DNA from 4 places in the Verrucosispora sp. TAA-831 genome. Region 4 is predicted to be linked to each of the others. Evidence: riboswitches for the same ligand, from Rfam matches in the RefSeq annotation. Region 4 holds a riboswitch; each other region holds the start of a gene.
The links. Region 4 has a riboswitch for cobalamin ahead of ACQVFL_RS19465 (ABC transporter substrate-binding protein). Riboswitches for the same ligand answer to the same signal wherever they lie in the genome.
Positions count from the first base shown of each region.

Region 1: another riboswitch for cobalamin. It lies ahead of ACQVFL_RS12425 (energy-coupling factor ABC transporter permease); the one in region 4 lies ahead of ACQVFL_RS19465 (ABC transporter substrate-binding protein).
Region 2: another riboswitch for cobalamin. It lies ahead of ACQVFL_RS16925 (ribonucleoside-diphosphate reductase subunit alpha); the one in region 4 lies ahead of ACQVFL_RS19465 (ABC transporter substrate-binding protein).
Region 3: another riboswitch for cobalamin. It lies ahead of ACQVFL_RS17040 (peptidase); the one in region 4 lies ahead of ACQVFL_RS19465 (ABC transporter substrate-binding protein).

Region 1 covers NZ_CP192240.1:2,732,169-2,735,743, forward strand. The annotation lists gene ACQVFL_RS12410 (hypothetical protein) at 1-230, opposite strand, end outside; gene ACQVFL_RS12415 (roadblock/LC7 domain-containing protein) at 528-947, shown strand; gene ACQVFL_RS12420 (DUF2267 domain-containing protein) at 952-1,356, opposite strand; cobalamin riboswitch at 1,482-1,656, shown strand; gene ACQVFL_RS12425 (energy-coupling factor ABC transporter permease) at 1,687-2,379, shown strand; gene ACQVFL_RS12430 (energy-coupling factor ABC transporter substrate-binding protein) at 2,376-2,705, shown strand; gene cbiQ (cobalt ECF transporter T component CbiQ) at 2,705-3,448, shown strand; gene ACQVFL_RS12440 (energy-coupling factor ABC transporter ATP-binding protein) at 3,445-3,575, shown strand, end outside.
Region 2 covers NZ_CP192240.1:3,755,196-3,758,770, reverse strand. The annotation lists gene ACQVFL_RS16930 (amino acid adenylation domain-containing protein) at 1-1,748, opposite strand, end outside; cobalamin riboswitch at 1,869-2,076, shown strand; gene ACQVFL_RS16925 (ribonucleoside-diphosphate reductase subunit alpha) at 2,214-3,575, shown strand, end outside.
Region 3 covers NZ_CP192240.1:3,791,178-3,794,752, forward strand. The annotation lists gene ACQVFL_RS17035 (hypothetical protein) at 1-197, opposite strand, end outside; gene ACQVFL_RS17040 (peptidase) at 239-1,294, opposite strand; cobalamin riboswitch at 1,394-1,522, opposite strand; gene ACQVFL_RS17045 (DUF4240 domain-containing protein) at 1,626-2,165, shown strand; gene ACQVFL_RS17050 (hypothetical protein) at 2,541-3,575, shown strand, end outside.
Region 4 covers NZ_CP192240.1:4,357,576-4,361,150, forward strand. The annotation lists gene ACQVFL_RS19455 (ABC transporter ATP-binding protein) at 1-363, opposite strand, end outside; gene ACQVFL_RS19460 (FecCD family ABC transporter permease) at 363-1,373, opposite strand; gene ACQVFL_RS19465 (ABC transporter substrate-binding protein) at 1,424-2,407, opposite strand; cobalamin riboswitch at 2,438-2,629, opposite strand; gene ACQVFL_RS19470 (ArsR/SmtB family transcription factor) at 2,781-3,152, opposite strand; gene ACQVFL_RS19475 (SDR family NAD(P)-dependent oxidoreductase) at 3,516-3,575, shown strand, end outside.

The DNA of each region.
Region 1 (3,575 bases), 1.6 Mb from region 4:
GTCAGCCCCGCCACGTCGTCCCCGAACCGGTCCACCGCCAGCAGCCCGACCAGGTCGCTGCGCCGCTCGTCCGCCACCGGCACCGCCAGCACCGCCGCACCGAGCCCCCGCACCTCGGCCGGCAACGGCGCTGCCCGCACCGGCAACTCCGACTCCGCCCCGTCGGAGCAGCCGGCGACCGTCGCGAGAGCGGCCACCGCGATCAGGGCAGTCCAGCGGGTACGCGTCATCCCGCCATTCTGATCACCGTAGGCAACCACCGCGACATGAGGCCGCCGGGCGAGGTGTGGATGTAAGGAGGGGTCCCCTGCTATGCACGAGGCGTTAGCAGGGGACCCCTCCTTACATCACGGTCGGTCAGAGGAACGGTTCTCGGTGTGACCGTGACGTCCGACCCGTCCGATTAGGGTGACCAGCGGCGTCGTACGTTAGGGGGATCAGGGAACAGGTTCGGGGGAACGTAGGGCCCCTGACACCGCGTCTTCTCTGGTACGAACGTAGGAGTTTCGACGAGAGGACAGCGCCTTATGACCCATGCCCTGGTCACCGCCGAGAACCTCAACGCCGCGCTCGACGACATCGTGGATCGGGTGCCCGGTGCCAAGTTCGCGGTGGTGCTCTCCCCGGACGGCATCATGCTGGGGGCCTCGCGGGGCATCGACGAGGAGATCGCCGAGCAACTGTCCAGTGTGGTCTGTGGGCTTCAGGCGTTGGGTCTGGCCGCCGCACGATTGTGCGGCAACGGCGAGCTGCATCAGGTGGTGGTGCAGATGTCGCGGGCGTTCCTGTTCCACGCCACCGCCGGCAACGGGGCGATCCTCACCGTCGGGATCGACGGGTCGGCGGAGGTCGGGGACATGGCGTACGAGGTCGCCCTGTTCTGTGCGCAGGCCGGCGATCACCTGCCGGTGTACGTGGAGCCGGCGCCCCACCTGACCGGCCGGTGATCCGCTAGCCGCGGTCGCGCTGCGCGTCGTAGGACGGCGCCGGGTTGGCCACCTGCCACAGTTCGGCCGGTAGGTTCGCGATGACGTCGTCGTATGCGGCGGGGGCGACGTCACCTCGAATGGTGTCCAGGACCGCCCGGATGCCGGCCTCGGCCAGGTCGGGGTCGACGTCGGCCCGGCCGCCGACGCGTTGGACGAACACGTCGAGGCCGAAGCGTTCGGCGGTCTCGCTGGGCGCGAACGTGTACGCCCGCAGCCCTTCCGGGAGTTGCTCGGCCAGGTCCCGGGCCTCGCCTCCGTCGATCCGCTCGGCCAGCGTGGTCAGGGTTGCGCGCGCGATGGCGGTCGCCTGCTCCGTCGACGCGCCGGTGCGGTTCGCCACCGAGTCGATGAACTCGTTCTCGTCCAACCCGCCGGCCCCTTTCTCGCAACGGATCTGGCGTCTACCCGGGAATCGTCGTGACAAACGGCACTCTTCACCCGAGTACGGTCGTCGGGGTATCGACGAGTCTTGTGCGCCGGTGCGCGGAACGGATAACGTCTCGCCGTCGCGGTAATGGGAAGCCGGTGTGAGACCGGCGCGGCCCTCGCCACTGTGACCGGGGAGTTCACTCCGACTTGTACGCCACTGGGTCCGTGGAGGACCTGGGAAGGCCGGAGTTCGCGACGATCCGGGAGCCAGGAGACCGACCCCGACGTGTGATCTCGTCCACGAGGTGTTGGAAGGGGAGGTCGACTCATGCACATCGCTGAGGGCTACCTACCACCGGTGCAGGCGGCGGCATGGTTCGCGGTCTCGACGCCGTTCGTCATCCACGGTGCACGCAACCTGGTCCAGCAGGTCCGCGCGAATCCCGACGCGAAGCTGTTGCTCGGCGCGGCCGGGGCGTTCACCTTCGTCCTGTCGGCGCTGAAGATCCCTTCGGTGACCGGCTCCTGTTCCCATCCGACCGGTGTGGGGCTCGGGGCGATCCTGTTCCGGGCACCGGTGATGAGTGTGCTCGGCACGATCGTGCTGCTGTTCCAGGCACTCCTGCTGGCGCACGGCGGGTTGAGCACGCTCGGCGCGAACGTCTTCTCGATGGCCATCGTCGGCCCCTGGGTGGCCTTCGGCGTGTACGCGCTGGTCCGCCGGCTCGGTGGCGGCCTCGGCATCTCGGTGTTCTTCGCCGCCGCCCTGGCCGATCTGGCGACCTACTGCGTGACCAGTGCGCAGCTCGCGTTGGCCTTCCCCGACCCGGATTCGGGCTTCGTCGGCGCGCTTGCCAAGTTCGGGTCCATCTTCGCGGTCACCCAGATCCCGCTGGCGATCAGCGAGGGGCTGCTCACCGTCCTGGTGGTGCGGTTGCTGGTCCGGGTGAGTCCGCAGGAACTCCGCCGGCTCGGCGTACTGCGCCGTCCGGCCCCGACGACCGAGGGAGCGGTGGCGTGAAGTCGTTCGGCCGGACCAACCTGTTGTTGCTGCTCGCCGTGGTGGCGTTGGCGGTGGCGCCGCTGGTGCTGGGGCTGGGCAGCGGCGATGAGCCGTTCACCGGTGCCGACGCCCTCGCCGAGGAGGCGATCGTCAACGACCATCCCGACTACGAGCCGTGGTTCAGCTCGATCTACGAGCCGCCGTCGGGTGAGATCGAGTCGGCGTTGTTCGCGCTCCAGGCCGCCCTCGGGGCCGGTTTCCTCGGCTACTACTTCGGGGTCGCCCGGACCCGGCAGCGGCTGCGTGGCGAGCAGTCCGCGACCGGGGAGAAGACCACCGACTAGTGCTCGCGTTGGACGTGGCGGCGTACGCCAGCCCCTGGCGGTGCCGCCACCCGGCGGAGAAGGCCCTGTTGGCCCTGGGGCTGCTGGGTTGTGCGCTGCTCCTGCCGCCGTGGCCGGGCGCCCTGGTGGTGGGCCTGACCGCGACGGTGGCGCTGCTCGGGCCGGCGGCGTTGCCGCCGCGCCTGCTGGTCCGGGCGGCCCGGACCCCGCTGTTGTTCATCCTGACCGGTTCGGTGCCGATGCTGGTGGCGGTCTCCGGCCCGACGCGTGTGCGGTGGGCACCGGAGGGGGTGGCGACGGCCGCCACGACCGCCGGTCGGGCCTGCGCCGCGTTGCTCTGTCTGCTGCTGTTCGCCGCCACCACGCCGCTCGCCGACGTGCTGCCCCGGCTTCAGCGTCTCGGGGTGCCCAGCGCCGTCACCGAGGTGGCCGCGTTGATCTACCGGATGTTGTTCCTGCTGTTGGAGAGCGTGCACGCGGTGCGGCAGGCCCAGGCGGCCCGGCTGGGCTACCGGACCTGGGCCAGCACCTACCGGTCGCTGGCCGGGCAGGCCGGCGCGGTCTTCGTCCGGGCGTTCTCGCTGGCCCGGCGGTGGGAGGAGGGGTTGGCGCTGCGCGGTTACACCGGCTCGTTGGCGGTACGCACCGAGGTGCGGCAACCGTCGGTGGCGTTCCTGGCGGTCACCGTGTTGCTGTTGGCGGCGGTGGTGCTGTCCACCCGGCTGCTGGTGGTGTTCGGGTGAGCGGCGACCCGCCCCTGTCGGAGCTGCGCGAGGTCGGCGACCCGCCGCTGCTGGAGCTGCGCGGGGTCAGCTTCGGGTACGAGGCGGACCGTCCGGTGCTGACCGACGTCGACCTGCGGGTGCCAGC
Region 2 (3,575 bases), 600 kb from region 4:
GCCTCCGACTGCCCTGCCGGGTGCGTGTTCGCGGGTGCCGCCGGGGGTGTGTCGCCGGACGCGGACGTCGCCGGCAGGCCGGTCGCCGCCGGGTGCCAGCGGCGTTCCCGGTCGGCGAAGTCGCCGGCCAGGTAGCGCTCGCGCATCCGTCGCCGCCGCAGCTTGCCGCTGGTGGTCCGGGCGAACGCGCCCGGCGGCAGCGGCAGCACCCGCACGTCGTCGTGCCCGGCCGCCTCGGCCACCCGGGCCCGTGTGGCGTCGAGCACCCCGGTCGCCCCGGCGGGCGGACGGGCCCAGGCCACGAACACCACGATCCGCTCGCCGCCGCTGTCCGGGTCGGTGCAGCCGACCACCGCCGTCGCCGTGGCCGGCAACCCGACAGTAGCGGCGGCCACCGCCTCCAGGTCGGGAGCGTGGAACGTCCGGCCGTTGACGAAGACGACGTCCTTCGCGCGGCCGGTCACGCAGAGCCGACCGGCGCGCTGGAAACCCAGGTCACCGGTGCGCAGCCAACCGTCCACGAAGGTCTCCCGGCTGGCCTGCGGGTCCCGGTGGTAGCCGCGCGCCACGTTCGGGCCGCGTACCTCGATCAGGCCCACCCGACCCTCGGGCAGCGGCCGGTGCCGCTCGTCGACGACGCGTACCTCGCAGCCGGGCACCGGGTGTCCCAGGTCCATCAGCTCCACCGCGTGCGTACCCGGCCCGGTGGTCACCGCCCGGCCCTGGCTCAGCGCGGCCCGGTCCAGCACCAGCGGCGCGGCGACCTCCCCGGGCGGCGGGAAGGTCACCGCGAGGGTCGCCTCCGCCAGGCCGTACACCGGTCGCAGGGCGGCTGGGGCGAGCCCGGCCGGGCGTACGTGCGCCAGGAAGGCCCGCCACACCGTGGGGGAGATGGGTTCCGCACCCACCACCACGCACCGGACCCGGCTCAGGTCCAGCGTGGCGAGGAGGTCCGTCGGGACCCGGCGGACCGCCAGCGCCAGCGCGAAGTTCGCCGCCGACAACAGGGTCGCACGGTGTCGGTGCGCGGCGGTGAACCACAGCGCCGGGCGCTTCGCGAACGCCAACGGGGGTACCCGAACCTGCGTGCACCCGATGGCGAGCGGGGTCAGATGCGTACCGATCAACCCCATGTCGTGGAAGTACGGCATCCAGGTGACCAGGACGTCGTCCGGCCCGGCGCCACTGGCCAGCCGGGACTGCTCCACATTGGCCAGCACGTTGGCGTGGGTCAACTCCACCCCGCGGGGCGTGCCCGTGCTGCCGGAGGAGAACTGGAGGAACGCCACGTCGGTGGGGTCGGCGGCGAACAGCTCCTCCGGTGGGGCGCCGGTCCGCAGGTCGGCCAGCCGCAGCACCGGTCCGGCCAGCCCGTCGGCGACCGCCCCGGTGGTGTCGTCCACCACGGTCACCGCGTCGGCGAGCAGCTCGCGGACGGCCCGTACCCGGGCCGGTTCGGGCGGCAGCGGCACCGGGACCAGCCCGGCGGCGAGCGCACCCCAGAACAGTGGCTGGAAGTCGTCCCCGGCGTCGGCGACCAGGATCACCGGCGTGCCCGGGATCACTCCGGCCGCGCGGTAGCCACCCGCCACCCGCAGCGACTCGTCCCGCAACTGCCGGACGGTCACGGTGCGCTCGGTGCCGTCCTCGCGCACGTGCACGATCACCTGGTCGGGCGTCCGATCCGCGGCCCGGACGAGGATGTCGAGCAGTGCCCGTCGGTCGCCGGGTCCGGCCGCTGTCTGCACGCGACGATGCTAGTGGGCATGATCGAGTACCCGGCCGACGGTCGGCGGGATGCCCGACATCTGGCACGCGACACGCCCGGCACAGCATCTGGTGTTGCCATCTCCGCACCGCACCCATATATGGTGTGCCCCGTAGCTGGTTCGGCCGCCGCTCCACGACGGTCGAGGCAAGAGGGAACCCGGTGGGAATCCGGGACTGCCCCGCAGCGGTGAGTGGGAACGACCGCCGTCATCACGCACTGGACCCGCCAGGTCTGGGAAGCGACGGCCAGTAGGCGCGAGCACCAGGCCCACGAGTCCGAAGACCTGCCAGCGCGCCGCACGCGACGTGTGCGGCGGTCGAAGGCCGCGTGGGACGGCCGACGCCAGGAGCTGGTCAGTCACGGCAGCAGTGCCGTCGGATGACCGGCGGCGTCCTCCCGCGCGGACCCGACGATCTCGGGGACAGGCGTGAGGAGGGGGAACATGACGGTGACCCAGGAGCAGGCGGGGCCGGAGCAACGCCGGCACGTCATGCAGGTCCGCAAGCGGAACGGCGACACCGAGCCGGTGGACGTCAACAAGATCGTCAAGGCGGTGGAGCGGTGGGTCGCCGACCTGGACGAGATCGACCCGCTGCGGGTGGCCACCAAGACCATCAGCGGGCTGTACGACGGCGCGACCACGGCCGAGATGGACAAGCTGTCCATCCAGACCGCGGCCGAACTGATCGGTGAGGAGCCGCAGTACTCGAAGCTGGCGGCCCGGCTGCTGGCCGCGTACGTGGACAAGGAGGTCCGTGGGCAACAGGTCGCCAGCTTCAGCCAGTCCATCCGGTACGCACACGGCCTGGGCCTGATCGGCGACGACACCGCCGCGTTCGTGGCCCGCAACGCGCGCAAGCTGGACGACGCCGTCGACCCGGCGGGGGACCTGCGCTTCGAGTACTTCGGGCTGCGCACGGTCGCCGACCGCTACCTGCTGCGGCACCCGCAGACCCGGCTCGTGGTGGAGACGCCGCAGTACTGGCTGTTGCGCGTCGCCTGCGGCCTGTCGCAGACGCCCGGCGAGGCGATCGGCTTCTACCGACTCATGTCCAGCCTGGCCTACCTGCCCAGCTCGCCGACGCTGTTCAACTCCGGCACCCGGCACACCCAGATGTCCTCGTGCTTCCTGGTCGACTCGCCGCGCGACGAACTCGACTCCATCTACGAGCGCTACCACCAGGTCGCGAAGTTGTCCAAGTTCTCCGGCGGCATCGGCATCTCCTGGTCCCGGGTACGCGGTCGGGGCGCCCTGATCCGGGGCACCAACGGCAGGTCGAACGGCATCGTGCCGTTCCTCAAGACGCTGGACGCCGGGGTGGCCGCGGTCAACCAGGGCGGCCGTCGCAAGGGCGCGGCCTGCGTCTACCTCGAACCGTGGCACCCGGACGTGGAGGAGTTCCTCGAACTGCGGGACAACACCGGCGAGGAGTCCCGGCGGACGCACAACCTGAACCTCGCCAACTGGATCCCGGACGAGTTCATGCGGCGCGTCGAGGCGGACGGCGACTGGTCGCTCGTCGACCCGTCGGACGCCCCCGAGCTGCCCGACCTGTTCGGCGAGGAGTTCGACGAGGCGTACCGGGCGGCCGAGAAGAAAGCGGTCAAGACCGTCAAGGCCCGCGACCTGTACGGCCGGATGATGCGGACGCTCGCGCAGACCGGCAACGGGTGGATGACGTTCAAGGACGCCTCGAACCGGCTGTCGAACCAGACCGGCGCCCCGGGCAACACCATCCACCTGTCGAACCTCTGCACCGAGATCCTGGAGGTCAACGACGACGCCGAGACGGCGGTCTGCAAC
Region 3 (3,575 bases), 570 kb from region 4:
CCGAGCGCGCACGCCACCTGGACGCCGCCACCGAGCGGACCGTAGTCGACCACGACGGTGACCCCCGTCGTGCCGGTGCAGGCGGCGGCGTGGGCGGCGCGCGGCGACGGTTCGACGGCGATCAGGCCGAGCGCGACGACGGCCGCTGCCAACAGGCCGGCGAACCACCGGCGGGCGGGACTCTGGACATGGGACATGGGCGCTCCTTCGTCTGGGGGAACGGGGATCGGTTTGTGGTTCAGGGGCAGGGCAGGGTGGGTGCGCCGGTGGCGGCACCGGCAGACGAGAGCCGTGCGTACCCGGTGCCGGTGAGACCGAGGACGGCCTGGGCGGTGGCGCGGGTGGCGGTGCCCGGGTCGAAGGTGCCGCCGTCGAAGTCGACGGCCCCCCGGTCGGCTGTCGGCGCGCCGCAGCCGACCTGCAACCCGGCCAGGAAGATCCGGGCCCGCAGCCAGGACAGCGGTCGGCCACCGTCGCGTAGCGCCTGCGCCGCCAGCCCGGTGCTGTTGGCGTTGGCAATCCCGTCGGCGTTGGCGAAGCCGCCGTCGACCCGCTGCACCGACACCAGCCAGTGCAGTGCCGCGGCGGCGGCGGAGTGCCGTCCGGCGGCCCGCAACGCCTGCGCCACGAGGGCGGTGGCGTCCACGTCAGAGCTACAGACCGGCTGCGCCGGCAGCACCGGGTAACCACCGTCCGGGCACCGGGTGCCGACCAGCCACCCGGCGGCCGAGGGGGGCGTACCCGCTGCGGTCCGACGCAACGCGAGGATCGCGAAGGACTGGCTGAACGTGTTGCTGTAGTCGCCCCACGCCGACCGGTCGGTGAACCGGCCGTCGGGCGCCTGCAACCCGCGCAGCCGGGCGATCAGGTCCACCCCGCCGACGTCGGTCGGGTCGCCGCCGCGTACCGCGACGGCGAGGGCGAGCTTGGCGGTCGCGCCCGCGTACGCCTCGGTGGTGCCGTCGCCGACGTAGCCGTCGCGGACGTCCGGGCGGGTGACCCAGTCCAGCGCGGACGCACCGAAGTCGTCGGCGACACCGGCGGCGGCGAAGGCGAGGACCGCGTCGAGGGTCAACCCCTGGTCCGGGTACGCGACGCCGTCGAAGACGGTCTCGAATCGTTCCCCGTCGACCAGTTGGCGGGCCAGCCAACCGGCGGCGGCGTCGGACCGGACGCTACCCACCTGGACGGGGGCGGCGGTCGCCGGACCGGTGAGAGTCAGGGTGAGGGTGAGAGCGGCGAACACGCCGCAGAGGAGGGTGAGCAGGCGGTACCGGCTCAGGCGGACGACCATCGGGCGCGCCTTTCCGGCCCGGCGGTCGTCAGGAACCCGGCCCGCCCGTCAGGACGTGGCTGGCCGGCCTCCGACCCGTGGGCCACGACGGGTGAGGAGCAGGGACTCGCGGACACGTCGGGTATTCGGGCTCGCCACCGGGGTAACCCCCGGCGGCCCACCGTTGCGGGCCAGCGCCGGACTTCGACCGGACTTCCCCCACACGTGACCGCGGCTGTGGAATTGTCGGGCCAGTCTGGTCGGCTCCCGCCGCCGCTGTCAATGTGCGACCGGTCGCACGCGGTGCGTCACGTCGGCTCCCACTGTCGGTGCTCGCGGTTATCGTCCGACCATGACGAACAGTGATCTTGAGGTCTCCCCGACGCTGCCGACGGCCGAGGAGGAGGACCGCTTCTGGGCGCTGGTGGAGCAGGCGTGGGCCGGACTGGGTCCGGAGCAGGCGGCGCTGCGTCGCGCCCTGGTCGACCGCGATCCCGCGCACGACGACGGGTACGCCATGGACCGGTGGCTCGACCCCTTCGTCGCCGAACTACGTCGGCTCTCCACCGAGCTGCCCCGCGCCGAGCTGGTCGCCCTCGACCGGGTGGTCGAGCGCAAGCTGTACGACATCGACCGCGCCGACATCCACGAGATCATCGACGGCTCCGACGACGGTTTCCTGTACGCGCGCGGCCACATCGTGGCGCTGGGCCGGGAGTTCTACGAGGCGGTCAAGGCGAATCCGGTGACGGCGGTGCCCGACGCCGGCTGCGAGGGCTTCTGCTACCTCTTCTCCCACCTGCACCACGAGCGGTTCGGCGACTGGCCGGACACCGGCTCGGGGATCAGCCGGGAGTCGTGCACGAATCCGGCCGGCTGGGCCGACGCGTAGCGCACGGGTCGGCACGACCAGGACACCACCGGACCGACGTCGCTTGTGAGGTATGTTCGGTTCGATTCGCTCAATGCCACACACACGCTATCGGCGTATGCACATAAGTGAGCAGACGATCTCCCTCGCGACCGGCACCGTAGTGCTGCCCGATGTCGCGAGGGAGGTGATTCTCATGAAGAAGCTCACGGTTCGCCGGCTGGAGTCGGTGAAGACCAGCGCTGTCGCCGCTGCGTGTGTCGTCTCCTGACGGTGACACACCTGAAGGCCGGCACCCGGACGGCAACTCCGGGTGCCGGCCTTCAACGACCCGGATGAGATGAGCGAAAAGGACGACTGACCATGGCCGGCTACCCACCAGACACACTTGTCCGCGTGCGCCCGTTCGACCACCGAGCGGAGGGCGACACCGTCATCATCGGCGACGTCGAGCGGCAGGTGTTCCTGTCGATCCCCGCCGAAGGGCTGGATCTGCTCCACTCGCTGGCCGCCGGCAACTCGGTGGGCGAGGCGGTCCGCCAGTACGAACAGAAGTACGCCGAGACGCCCGACATCACCGACTTCCTGGACGCGCTGGGCGACGAGGGTTTCGTCGAGGTCGACGGCGGGGCCGCTGCACCCGCCCCGGCCCCGGCCCCCGCTCCGGCCGCGACGTCCCGCCCCCGGCGCAGTTGGAGCCTGAACTGGCTCAGCCCGACGGTGGCCCGCCGCATGGTCAGCCTGCCCGTGCTGCTGCTCTGCGTCCTGGTCATCGCGGGTGGTGTGTACCTCGCCGCCGACGATCCCGACCTGCTGCCCACGCCCGGCGAGACGCTGCTGTTCCCCATCCACTTCGCGGCGCTGACCTGGGCGACGTTCATCCTCACCCTGGTCGGGGTCGCGATCCACGAGGCCGCGCACATGGTCGCGGCGCGGGCGGCGGGCGTACCGTCGCGGCTCGTCATCGGCAACCAGATGTACATCCTGGTGGTCCAGACCGACATGAGCACGATCTGGATGGCGCCGAAGCGGCAACGCTTCGTCGCGTTCATCGCCGGGACCCTGGTGGACGGCGTGCTCGCCTCGGCCTTCGTCTTCGCCCTCTGGGCGGGCCGGCAGGGCTACCTGCAACTGCCGGAGTGGGGCGCGCTGCTGCTCACGGCGCTGCTGTTCACGTACCTGGTCCGGATCATCTGGCAGACGTTCCTGTTCCTGCGGACCGACGGCTACTACATCGTCGCCACCGCGCTCGGGTGCCGGAACCTGATGTCCGACACCGAGGACTACCTGCGCAACCTGGTCGCGCGGATGGTGCGGCGCACGCCCCGGGTGGACCAGTCCGGGCTGCCCCGGCGGGAGATGCGGGTGGTGCGCTGGTACGCCCTGGCCTGGATCGGCGGGCGCCTGATGGCCCTGCTCACCCTGATCTTC
Region 4 (3,575 bases):
GGCGTCGGCGGCGGCGGCCCGGTCGGTGTCGGTGTCCGACCAGCGGGAGCGGCGGTGCGGAGTGCGGCCGAGCAGTACCACGTCGAGTGCGGTCAGGTCGAGGTCGGTCTCGGCGTACTGGGCGAGCAGGGCCATCCGTCGTGCGGCGGTGGCACGCGGCAGCCCGGCCACGTCGTCGCCGGCGACGGTCACGGTTCCGGATCCGGGGGCGATCAACCCGGCGACGACCCGCAGCAGGGTGGTCTTGCCGGACCCGTTGGGGCCGAGCAGTCCGACCAGGGTGCCGCGCGGCGCCGAGCAGGTCACCCCGTCGAGGAGTCGAGCGGCCGGCACCGACCACGAGACGTCGTGGATCTCCAGCATCAGGTGCTCCGGTCCCCTCGGCGCAGCAGTAGCACGAACGCGGGCACCCCGATCAGGGCGGTCAGCACGCCCACCGGTAGCTCGCGGGGGTCGAACAGGGTCCGGGCCGCGGTGTCCACCCAGATCAGGAAGATCGCTCCGGCGAGGACGACGACCGGCAGCAGCCGCCGGTGATCGGGGCCGGTGAACCGCCGCACGGCGTGCGGCAGGATCAGCCCGACGAACCCGATCGCGCCGCTGATCGAGACCAGCACGGCGGTCAGCAGCGCCGTGGTGACCAGGAGCAGCCATCGGACACGCCGCACGTCCACGCCGAGGGCGGCGGCGGCCTCCTCGCCGAACGCGAACGCGTTGAGCGCGCGGGCGAACCGGAGGATCACGGCGAACCCCGTCGCGAGCAGCGGCGTCGCCCACGCCAGGGCGGTCCAGTCCACGCGGGCGAGCGAGCCGGACAGCCAGAAGGTGATGCTCTGGGTCGCGTGCGGCTGGGCCGCCCAGATGATCACGAATGTCGTCAGCGCGGCGCACATCTGCGCGACGGCGACGCCGGCCAGCACCACCCGGGTGGGTCGCAGCACCGCTCGCCGGCCGGCGGCGGCGACCACGACGGCGAACGCGGCGAGCGCCCCCACGAACGCTCCCCCGGTGAGCGCCGCCGCGCCCGCGCCGAGTCCCAGGACGAGGACGGCGACGGCCCCCAGCGACGCGCCGGAGGAGACACCCAACAGGTACGGGTCGGCGAGCGGGTTGCGGGTGACGGTCTGCATGACGGCGCCGCAGGCGGCGAGGCCGGCCCCGACCATGGCGGCGCCCAGGACCCTCGGCAGCCGCAGTTCCCACACGATGTGGTCGCGCAGCAGCGGCACGTCGGAACTGGCCAGGCCGAGATGACCGGTGACGACCCGCCACACGGTGCCCAGTGAGAGGTCTGCCGGCCCCACCGTCACGGCCGCGGCCACCGACAACAGCAGGACACCCGCGAGTACGACCACGGCGGCGGCCGGTCGCACCGTCCGGGTCGGTTTGGGCGGGGTCGGTGCCGGCCGGGTGGTGACGGTGGTCAGTTGCTCATCCCGCCGACGCCCCGGGCCAGTGCCTCCACGGCGAGCACGTTGCGCACGCCGGCGGAGGTGGCGGAGAAGGGTACGGTGACGTACCGCTTGTCCCTGACGGCGGGCAGGTCCTTGAGCGCCGGGTGCTTCTCGAGGAACGCCTGCTTGGCGGCGGCGGTGTCCCAGCTCGCGTCGACGAGCACGATGACGTCCGGGTCGCGCTCGATGACGGCCTCCCAGTTGGTGTCGGCCCAACTGCCGGTCAGGTCGTCGAAGATGTTGGTGACCCCGGCCGCAGACATGATCATGGCCGGGCCGCCGCAGCAGGCGCCGGCACTGGGCGCGTCGTTGCCGCCGTCCCACCACAGCACCCGCGCGCCCTTCGCACCCGCCGACACGTCCGCGATGCGTTGCTTCTGGTCGGCGATCAGCGTCTCGGCCCGCTCCGCGACGCCGAAGATCGCGGCGATCTCCCGGATCTCGGTGAACACGTCGTCCATCGCCAGCTTCGCCGGCCGGGTGTCCTTCGGGCAGCCGGCGGTGGAGAGGTACGTGGTCACGCCGAGTTTCTGCCAATCGGCGCGGTCACCTGCTCCCTCGTCGCCGAACGCGCTGGAGAAGGAGGCGTAGACGAAGTCCGGGGCGAGGTCGAGCAGCTTCTCCTTCGACGGGTACTCCTTGGCCAGCACGGGCACCTGCGCGTACGCGGCGGCGTACTCGGGCAGCACCTCGTCGTCGAGGTAGGCGGTGCCGGCCATCCGGTCCTGCAGGCCGAGCGCCAGCATGATCTCGGTGGCAGACTGGTTCATCGTCACCGCCCGCGCCGGAGGGCCCGGGACCGTGACCGGGGTGCCGCAGTTGGTGAGTGTGACGGGCCCGGCGGCGGAGGCCGTGGCAGCCGGCTCGCTGTCGCCGGTCGTGGCGCATCCGCCGAGCAGGGCGAGCACGATGGAGAGCGGCGCGGCAACGCGCCAGGACGCAGGGAACCGCATAGCGGGACCACCTTCCAGCACCTCGTGGACGGTCGTACGGGTGCCGTGGCCGGTCTCCTGGCTGACGGGTGGTGCGCCGGTGGCCGGCCTTCCCAGGCTTACGCCCAGTGACCTTGCGTGGCCTCCAGCATCCCGATCACAGTGGCGAGGGCCGCACCGGTCTCACACCGGCTTCCCGAACACCACGGCGAGGCCACCCTAACCAAAGCAGGCAGCACCGTCACCGTGGCCTAGATCATGGTCGGGAGTGCACGCGGGTTCAGGCGGACGGTGCAACCGAGCGTCGGTGTCGCACCAGGACGCCTCGAAACGTCTCAGGTCCCGGTGTCACAGCGGTGGTGGGGTGCCGGCACCGCCTGGATCAGAGACGAACTCAGCGAGACTTCTTCGCTGCTCGCTTGCGCGGTGGGGTCAACAGGTCGGCGACCGCGGCGATCGCGGACGGCACCAGGCGGTAGTACGCCCAGACGCCGCGCTTGTCACGTTCGAGCAGGCCGGCCTCGGTGAGGATCCGCAGGTGGTGACTGACGGTCGGCTGGGAGAGTCCGAGCGGCTCGGTGAGGTCGCTGACCGACGCCTCTCCCTCGGGAGCCGACTGGATCAGGCTGAGCAGTCGTAGCCGGGCCGGGTCGGCGAACGCCTTCAGCACCCCCGCGAGCCGTTCGGCGTCGGCACGCTTGATCGGCTCGCCGGCGAGGGGCGAGATGGCGGGCGGCGCAGTCTTCACAGTTCCCACGCCTTGCATCGTTGCAGCACACCCCGTCGATCCGCTGGTGAACGAGGGCAGGATCACCCGGAGTTCGTGCGGCTGCCCGCCACCGGACATCGCCGTACCCCCGCCGGGGGGAGTCGTGAACTCCTCGGAGGCAGGCAAGTACCTCCGCCTGCGGTGCGACACCGGGCTCGGCGCAGACGACATCGAGGCGCTCATCGTCGCGCTGCGCGACTGCGTCGCCGGTGCCTCCATCGCGGAGGGTCACGGGTGGCGACGGTCTTCGGGCCGGCGAACAGGCGCGGGATGCGTCGGAGCCCGCCCGGTGCGTACAGTTCCGGGTCGGACGTGGGGTCGACCGGACGGATCCGGCGCAGGGAACGGGACATCGACGGCATGACGGCGGACAAGATTGCGAAGAACGGTCAATACCGCATTGACCCGACCCAACTGGAG